DNA from 2 places in the Streptomyces sp. NPDC031064 genome. Region 1 is predicted to be linked to the other one. Evidence: riboswitches for the same ligand, from Rfam matches in the RefSeq annotation. Region 1 holds a riboswitch; the other holds the start of a gene.
What was found. A riboswitch is a leader RNA that binds a small molecule or an ion and turns the genes downstream of it on or off. The one in region 1 is predicted to bind glycine.
Positions count from the first base shown of each region.

Region 2: linked by a shared signal. The riboswitch ahead of gcvP (aminomethyl-transferring glycine dehydrogenase) and the one ahead of gcvT (glycine cleavage system aminomethyltransferase GcvT) in region 1 are both predicted to bind glycine.

Region 1 is NZ_JBVIGF010000002.1:656,626-661,098, forward strand. Features, by position in the region: gene glyA (serine hydroxymethyltransferase) at 1-372, opposite strand, end outside; gene gcvH (glycine cleavage system protein GcvH) at 384-761, opposite strand; gene gcvT (glycine cleavage system aminomethyltransferase GcvT) at 820-1,935, opposite strand; glycine riboswitch at 2,079-2,171, opposite strand; gene ACZ46W_RS09670 (AAA family ATPase) at 2,357-3,028, shown strand; gene ACZ46W_RS09675 (enhanced serine sensitivity protein SseB) at 3,102-3,842, shown strand; gene ACZ46W_RS09680 (enhanced serine sensitivity protein SseB C-terminal domain-containing protein) at 3,879-4,473, shown strand, end outside.
Region 2 is NZ_JBVIGF010000012.1:9,535-14,007, reverse strand. Features, by position in the region: gene gcvP (aminomethyl-transferring glycine dehydrogenase) at 1-2,341, opposite strand, end outside; glycine riboswitch at 2,524-2,623, opposite strand; gene ACZ46W_RS33000 (PRC-barrel domain-containing protein) at 2,738-3,112, shown strand; gene ACZ46W_RS32995 (DNA polymerase IV) at 3,031-4,473, opposite strand, start outside.

The DNA of each region.
Region 1 (4,473 bases):
GCCGTGGGCGAGGTTCAGACCCATGATCGTGTCGCCGGGCTTCAGCAGCGCGAACATCGCGGCGGCGTTGGCCTGGGCACCCGAGTGCGGCTGGACGTTGGCGTGCTCGGCGCCGAAGAGGGCCTTGATGCGGTCGATGGCGATCTGCTCGACGACATCGACGTGCTCGCAGCCGCCGTAGTAGCGGCGGCCCGGGTAGCCCTCGGCGTACTTGTTGGTCAGGACGGAGCCCTGGGCCTCCATGACCGCGACCGGAGCGAAGTTCTCCGAGGCGATCATTTCGAGGGTGGACTGCTGACGGTGGAGCTCGGCGTCGACGGCGGCGGCGACGTCCGGGTCCAGCTCGTGGAGAGGGGTGTTCAGAAGCGACATCGGGGAGGTCCTTAGCTGCCGGAGAACTCGGTGTACTCGTCGGCGGAGAGCAGGTCCTTCGGCTCCTCCGTGACGCGTACCTTGAACAGCCAGCCGCCCTCGAACGGGGCGCTGTTCACCAGCGACGGGTCGTCGACGACGTCCTGGTTCGCCGCGACGACCTCGCCGGTCACCGGGGAGTACAGGTCGCTGACGGACTTGGTCGACTCCAGCTCGCCGCAGGTCTCGCCCGCGCTCACCGTGTCACCGACCTCCGGGAGCTGGACGTACACCACGTCGCCGAGCGCGTTCGCCGCGTGCTCCGTGATGCCGACCGTCGACACGCCGTCCTCGGCGGCCGACAGCCACTCGTGCTCCTTGCTGTAGCGAAGCTGCTGGGGGTTGCTCATGACGGGAATTCTCCTGTACGCGGGGGAGTGCTGGTGAACGGGGTGGTGGTGCGGGAGGTCACTTCTGGCGCTTGTAGAACGGCAGCGCGACGACCTCGTACGGCTCATGCGTACCGCGGATGTCGACGCCGACTCCCTCGGTACCCGGCGTGGCGTGCGCCGCGTCCACGTAGGCCATGGCGATCGGCTTGCCCAGCGTCGGCGACGGGGCGCCCGAGGTGACCTCGCCGACGACCCGGCCGCCGGCCACCACGGACATGCCGGCGCGCGGGACGCGGCGGCCCTGGGCGATCAGGCCGACGAGCTTGCGCGGCGGGGCGATCTGGGCCCGCTCGGCGGCGGCCGCCAGGGCCTCACGGCCCACGAAGTCGCCCTCCTTGTCGAACTTGACCACCCGGCCCAGGCCCGCGTCGAACGGGGTCAGGGACGTGGTCAGCTCGTGCCCGTACAGCGGCATGCCCGCCTCCAGGCGCAGCGTGTCGCGGCAGGAGAGCCCGCAGGGGATCAGGCCCACCGGCGCCCCGGCCTTTAGCAGCGCCTGCCACAGCTTCTCGGCGTGCTGCGGCTCGACGAACAGCTCGAAGCCGTCCTCCCCGGTGTAGCCGGTGCGGGCGATCAGCGCGGGCACGCCCGCGACGGTGCCGGGCAGCCCCGCGTAGTACTTCAGCCCGTCCAGGTCGGCGTCGGTGAGCGACTTCAGGATGCCGGGGGACTCGGGGCCCTGGACGGCGAGCAGCGCGTACGCGTCGCGGTCGTCGCGCACCTCGGCGTCGAAGCCGGCGGCGCGGGCGGTCAGCGCGTCGAGGACGATCTGCGCGTTGGAGGCGTTGGCGACGACCATGTATTCCTGCTCCTGGAGCCGGTACACGATCAGGTCGTCGAGGATGCCGCCGTCCTCCTGGCAGATCATCGTGTAGCGGGCGCGGCCGACGCCGACGCTGCCGATGTTGCCGACGAGGGCGAAGTTCAGGAGGTCCGCGGCCCGCGGGCCTGTGACGGTGATCTCACCCATGTGGGAGAGGTCGAAGAGTCCGGCCTTCGTGCGGACGGCGTTGTGCTCGTCGCGCTCGCTCCCGTACCGCAGCGGCATGTCCCAGCCCGCGAAGTCGGTCATGGTGGCGCCCAGCGCGCGATGCACGGCATCGAGGGCGGTCAGGCGGGGGGCAGTGCTCATGGATGTGGCTCCCAGGGCATGGCTCGAAGACGATCCTCCCCATCTGTCATCGGAACCTGAGAGGTTCACCGTGACCGTACGGGGACGGCCCTCGGCTTGCACCTTGGGTGGAGCCGCCACGGCGGCCCGCTTTTCAGATCTGCCTCATCCACGCGGTACGGGGCCTGAGAGATTCAAGGGAGGAACTTGCTCCTTCGGCGCCCGGGCGGGACCCGGAACTCTCCCGCGCGGATTCAAGCGGCCGGTATGCGGTTGTGGGTACGGTCGAACGCGACCGCACTGCGCTTGGCGCGCACATCATTGCACGCGGGGTCTCGTCGGCAAATCGCTTGTGGCTTATTACCCTTTCTTTACACTTCTTGGGCAAGGGTCGACAGAAGCCGACCCAGGGACCCGCCGGGCCCTAGCAGGGGGAGTAGCGATGACGTTGCAGCGGACCGGGGCGTACGCGACGACCACGGGAGTGCCCGCCCAGCCGGGGCTGCCCGCGCGGGGGCGGGCGGCGGCCGCCGCGCCCGCCCTGCCGGTCGTGCGCGACCTGCGGGACCGGGGCGGGCGCGGGCCCCGGGCGCTGACCTTCACCGACGGTGACCTGGTGGTCGTCTCGGGCCTGCCCGGCAGCGGCAAGTCGACCCTGATCGCCCGGACGGCCCAGGGACGCGGCATCGACTCGCAGGACGCCCGCGAACGCTGGGAGCGCCGGGTCCCCGGTTTCCTGCCGTACGCCGTCTACCGGCCCCTCGTCCGGCTCGCGCACTACGCGGGGCTGCGGCGGGCGCTGCGCGCCGGGCGGAGCGTCGTCGTGCACGACTGCGGTACGCAGGCCTGGGTGCGGCGCTGGCTGGCCCGCGAGGCGGCGCGGCGGGGCACGGCCCTGCACCTGTTCCTGCTGGACGTCACGCCCGGCACGGCCCGGGAGGGCCAGCGGGAGCGGGGCCGTGGCGTGTCCGGGTACGCCTTCGGGCGGCACCGCCGGGCGGTGGGCCGGCTGGTGCGGGACGCGGAGCGGGGCGTCGTGCCGCGCGGGTGCGCGTCCGCGATCCTGCTGGACCGGCCGGCGGCGTCCGCGCTGACCCGGATCGCGTTCCACTGATCCACGGTGCGGCGGCCCGCGTTAGGGTGCTGCGGGCAGCGACAGCACACGCGGGGAAGGACCGGGAGCACCAGTGGACACTGCATGGCCGGGCAACGAGCTCGAAGAGGTGCTCGCCGCCTCGCTCGGCAACCCCGCGGCCGGAGGCCGCCTCCTCGAGGTCCTGGGCCGCAGCCACGTCTGGGTGCCCCTTCCCAACGGCGGCGGTCCCGACAGCCCGAACCTGGACCTGCCCACCCTGGAGATCGACGGGCAGGGGTACGTCCCGGTCTACAGCTCCGAGCAGCAGTTCACCCAGTGCGTGGGCGCCCACATGGCGTACGCCGTCGCCCCGGCCGTCGAGTTCGCCCGTGGCCTGCCGCCGCAGCTCGGCATCGCCGTGAACCCGGGCGGGGCCGTCGGCGCCCCGCTGCCGCCGCCCGCCGTGGCCGAACTGTGCCGGGCCGGACGCACTCCGCTGGACGGCCCCGCGAGCGGCGCCCGGGTGCGGCTGTTCGAGCCGGACTGGCAGGAGGACCCGGTCGACTTCCTGTCCGCCGCGGCCGCCGAGTTCGACGCCACCGCCACCGTCCTGACCGCCCGCCGCTGCCTCGCCAGCATCGAGGGCGGCGACCCCACCCTCTTCATCGGCGTCCAGCTCTCCTCTTGGGAGGGCGCCGACCGTAACGTACCGATGGACGCCCTCGGCCGGGCGCTGGGCCGGGCACAGGTGCCGTGGCCGGTCAACATGGTCCTGCTCGACATCGCGCAGGACCCGGTGGGCGACTGGATGCTGGAGAAGGTACGGCCCTTCTACCAGCGCGGGCACGCATAAGCTGGTCGGGTGGACGGAAGAGGGGCGGGACCCAGGGTGAGCGCGTCAGGCACCGCGGCGGCCGGAGCGGCGGCCGGGCAGGTCGAGCACCTGCTGAGCCAGGTGACGCCCGGACGCTACGACGCGTACGAGGCGCTCCTGCACGCCCTCGCCGAAGGCCGGCTCTGGATGCTGCTCTGGCACGGCCAGGCCGGCTCGCCCGACGCCCAGTACGGGAACATGGAGGTCGACGGCCTCGGTTACGCCCCGTGCGTCACCTCCGCCCAGGAGCTCGCCGTCTCCGGCTGGAACCGCGCCCACGAGGTCATCGGCGGCCGGGACATCGCCCGCGCCCTCTACCCCGACCGCTGGGGCATCTGGCTCAATCCGCACGCCCCGGGCGGCGGCGTCGGCATCCCCTGGCCCGACCTGCGCCGCATCGCCACCGGCCTGGACCGGATGCCCGCCGGCCCGCTCAAGCTGTCCGAACCGGCCATCCAGATCCCGCAGTTCTACGCCCTGCTCACGCAGAACGCCCACCGCACCCCCGCCGTCCGCTCGCTGCGCCGCGCCTGGGTCCAGCCCGCCCTGGGCACCCCGTACCTCGCCATCGGCCTGGACCTGTACGACACCGGCCAGGCGTCGGTCGATG
Region 2 (4,473 bases), on a different contig from region 1:
GCTTGAGGCCCTCGCCGCCCATGAGGCGGACGTACGCCCAGGAGATCGGCAGGATGCCGGCCGAACCCCACGGCGCGGCCGAGATCGGGCCGACGCCCGTGTCGGGGCCGGCGCTCGGCTGGAGCGGGTGGTTGGGCAGGTACGGGGCGAGGTGCGCCCGGACACCGACCGGGCCGACGCCGGGGCCGCCGCCGCCGTGCGGGATGCAGAAGGTCTTGTGCAGGTTCAGGTGCGAGACGTCACCGCCGAACTCGCCCGGCTTCGCCAGGCCCACCAGCGCGTTGAGGTTGGCGCCGTCCACGTACACCTGGCCGCCCGCCTCGTGCACCTGGGCGCAGATGTCGGCGACGTGCTCCTCGAACACGCCGTGCGTGGACGGGTAGGTGATCATCAGCACGGACAGCTCGTCGCGGTACTGCTCGATCTTGGCGCGCAGGTCCTCGACGTCGATCTCGCCGTCGTCGGCGGTCTTGACGACCACGACCTTCATCCCGGCCATCACGGCGCTGGCGGCGTTGGTGCCGTGCGCGGACGACGGGATCAGGCAGACCGTGCGCTGCGTGTCACCGTTGGCGCGGTGGTACGCGCGCACCGCGAGCAGACCGGCCAGCTCGCCCTGCGAACCGGCGTTGGGCTGGATGGACACCTTGTCGTAGCCGGTGACCTCGGCGAGGCGCTCCTCCAGCTCACGGATCAGGGTGAGGTAGCCCTGCGCCTGGTCGACCGGCGCGAAGGGGTGGATCTGCCCGAACTCGGGCCAGGTCACCGGCTCCATCTCGGTCGTCGCGTTCAGCTTCATGGTGCAGGAGCCGAGCGGGATCATGCCCCGGTCCAGCGCGTAGTCGCGGTCGGCGAGCTTGCGCAGGTAGCGCAGCATCGACGTCTCGGAGCGGTGCGCGTGGAAGACGGGGTGGGTGAGGTAGGCGTCGGAGCGCAGCATCGCCTCGGGCAGGACGTCGGCGGTGGCGGCGTCCAGCTCCTCGATGTCGCCGCGCACGCCGAAGGCGTCCCACACGGCGACGATCTGGGCGCGGCCGGTCGTCTCGTCGCAGGCGGCCGAGACGTGGTCGGCGTCGACGAGGCGGAGGTTGACGCCGTTCTCGCGGGCGGCGGCGACGGCCTCGGCGGCCTTGCCGGGCACCCGGACGGTCACGGTGTCGAAGAACGTGCCGTGGACGACGTCGACGCCGCCGGCGCGCAGGCCCTCGGCGAGGACGACCGCGTACCGGTGGACGCGCTGGGCGATCTGCTTGAGCCCCTCGGGGCCGTGGTAGACGGCGTACATGCCGGCCATGACGGCGAGCAGCACCTGCGCGGTGCAGATGTTGCTGGTGGCCTTCTCGCGGCGGATGTGCTGCTCGCGGGTCTGGAGGGCGAGCCGGTACGCCTTGTTGCCGTCGGCGTCGACGGAGACGCCGACGAGCCGGCCCGGCAGGGAGCGGGCGAACTTGTCGCGCACGGCCATGTAGCCGGCGTGCGGGCCGCCGAAGCCCATGGGCACACCGAAGCGCTGGGTCGTGCCGACCGCGATGTCGGCGCCCAGCTCGCCGGGCGAGGTCAGCAGGGTCAGCGCCAGCAGGTCGGCGGCGACGGTGACGATCGCGCCGAGCTCGTGGGCCTGGTCGATGACCGGCTTGATGTCCCGTACGGCACCCGAGGCACCGGGGTACTGGAGCAGCACGCCGAACACGCCGCGCTCGGCGACCTCGGCCGGGATGCCGCCGCTCAGGTCGGCGACGACGACCTCTACACCGGTCGGCTCGGCGCGGGTCTCGATGACGGCGATGGTCTGCGGCAGGGCGTCGGCGTCGACCAGGAAGACGCCGCCCTTGACCTTGCCGACGCGGCGGGCCAGCGACATGGCCTCGGCGGCGGCGGTGCCCTCGTCGAGCAGCGAGGCGCCGGAGGTGGGCAGGCCGGTCAGGTCGGCGACCATGGTCTGGAAGTTGAGCAGCGCCTCCAGGCGGCCCTGCGAGATCTCCGGCTGGTACGGCGTGTACGCGGTGTACCAGGCGGGGTTCTCCATGACGTTCCGCAGGATGACCGGCGGCGTGAACGTGCCGTAGTAGCCGAGGCCGATCATCGGGGCGAGCACCTGGTTGCGCTCGGCGAGCGAGCGCAGCTCGGCCAGGACCTCGGCCTCGGTGCGGGCGTCGGGCAGCCCGAGAGCCTCGGCGCTCTTGATCACATCCGGCACCGCGGCAGCCGTGAGCTCGTCGAGCGAACCGTAGCCGACCTGCGCGAGCATCTTGGCGCGGGCCTCGTCGTCGGGCCCGATGTGCCGCTGCTCGAACGGGGTTCCCTGTTCGAGTACGGAGAGCGGAATGCGGTTGGCGGTCATTGCGGAGGCCTCCTGGTCGATACGACCTGCGAGGGGCACCACGGCGCGGGTGCCCGGACGGCCTCCCCCTCTGTCATCTCAACCTGAGAGCTTCACCGGACCTCCCCGGGTCGGGGCGGACCGGCTTTCACCGTCGGTGAGAGCGGATGCCGTCGAACGCCCGCCCTGCTTTCCAGAGTGACCTCGTCCGTGCGGTACCGGGTGCCTGAGAGATTCCGGGGAGGATTTGCTCCTTCGGCGCCTCCGAAAGGTTTCTCCGGAGGACTCTCCCGCACGGGGTCAGCGGCCGTCTGCCAGCCTACCAGCGCGGTCCCCGCCCGATCCCTCGAGTGGCCGACGTCACCGATGTGCACTTTCGTAGTGTTTACAGAGCGGTTGCGACCAGTTGGAGGGACCGTGCAGACCGATATCGATCCGCGCAGCCTGATCGGCCGCAAGGCCTTCGACCGCAACGGCCACAAGATCGGCACCATCGACGAGGTGTACCTGGACGACGCGACGGGCGTTCCCGAGTGGGCCGCCGTCCGCACGGGCCTGTTCAGCCGCGACGCCTTCGTACCCCTGGAGCCGAGCGACCTCGCGGACGACGGCCTGCACATCCCGTACGACCGCGCCCTGATCAAGGACGCCCCCGACTTCGGCGTCGGCCGCCACCTCTCACCCGAGCAGGAGCTCCAGCTCTACCACCACTACGGTCTCGCGCTCCCGCCACCTCCCTCCGCTGAGTCCCCCGACCGCGACTTCGGCAAGGTCGCCGGCCAGGACGACTGACCCGGTACGAGCGGCAACGGCTCCGACGGCTCCAGGTCGGGGTCGTCCGCCCAGAACGTCCGCACCCGCCCCGGCGCCGACCCGGGCACCTCGAACCGCACGGTCACCCTCCCCACCCCACTGCCCTGCACCCACCCGGCCCCATACGCGGCGTGCCGCACGTCCTCCCCCGCCAACCACCGCCGCCCTTCACCCCCACCCCCAGGCCCCCCTGCCGAACCCGCACCCCCAGCCGTGCCACCACCACGTGCGCCCGGACCAGCCACTGGGCCACCGCCCGGGACGCCCGCGCCAGACGCCGGTCCACCACCGTCCGCTGGGCCACCGCCCGGGACGCCCACGCCAGACGCCGGTCCACCACCGCCCGGGATGCCCGCGCCACCGGCAGGGCCACCACCGTCGGCCAGGTCGGCACCCCCAGGTACGCCCCCACCACCGGCTGGGCCGACACGCCCGGCCAGGCCACCGCCACCGCGTGCGCCCGCGACGGGTACGCCGCCGCCCCTGGCTACCCCCGCACCATCCGCCACCCCCGCACCGGCGTCTCCGCCAGCGCCACCACGGACGCCACCGCCGCCGAGGGCGCCCACCCCAGAGGCGGGGCCCGCACCACCGGCGGGGCCACCACCGCCCGGGGCACCCGTACCACCCACTGAATCACCGCCACGCAAAACGCCCGCACCGCCCATCGAGCCACCGCCCCCGACGGCTCCCGCCACCTCAGGCCCGGCCGTCCCGGCCGCGTCCCGCACAGGGGCATGGGTGCCCGGCCCCGCCGCGGGTTCGCCTGCGCCGACCACGTACCCCTGCCCGGAGCCGGGAGCCGGGCCGGCCGACGTACCGTCCACGCCCGCCACCCCCTCCGCGGCGGCCTGGGCGAACAGGTCTTCCTGGGTGTAGTCCGCGAGCCCCGAGACGCCCACGCCGAGGAGCCGCACCCCGCCCGTGGTGTCCACGCCTTCCAGCAGCCGCGCCGCGGCCTCCCGCACCACCACGGGATCGTCCGTAGGGCCACGCAGCGTCTCGGACCTGGTCAGCGTCGAGAAGTCGTACCGCCGTACCTTCAGGACCACCGTCCGCCCCGACCGCCCCGCACCCCGCAGCCGCTGCACGCACCGCTCGGCCAGCCGCTCCACCTCCATCCGCACCCGCACCCGGTCGTGCAGGTCCACGTCGAAGGTGTCCTCCACCGACACCGACTTGGCGTCGCGCTCCGCCACCACGGGCCGGTCGTCGTACCCCATGGCCATCCGGTACAGCGACTCCCCGTGCGCCTTCCCCAGCAGCCGTACGAGCTCGTCCTCGCCCGCGGCCGCCAGGTCCGCCACCGTGGTCATCCCGGCCCGCCGCAGGTGCTCCCC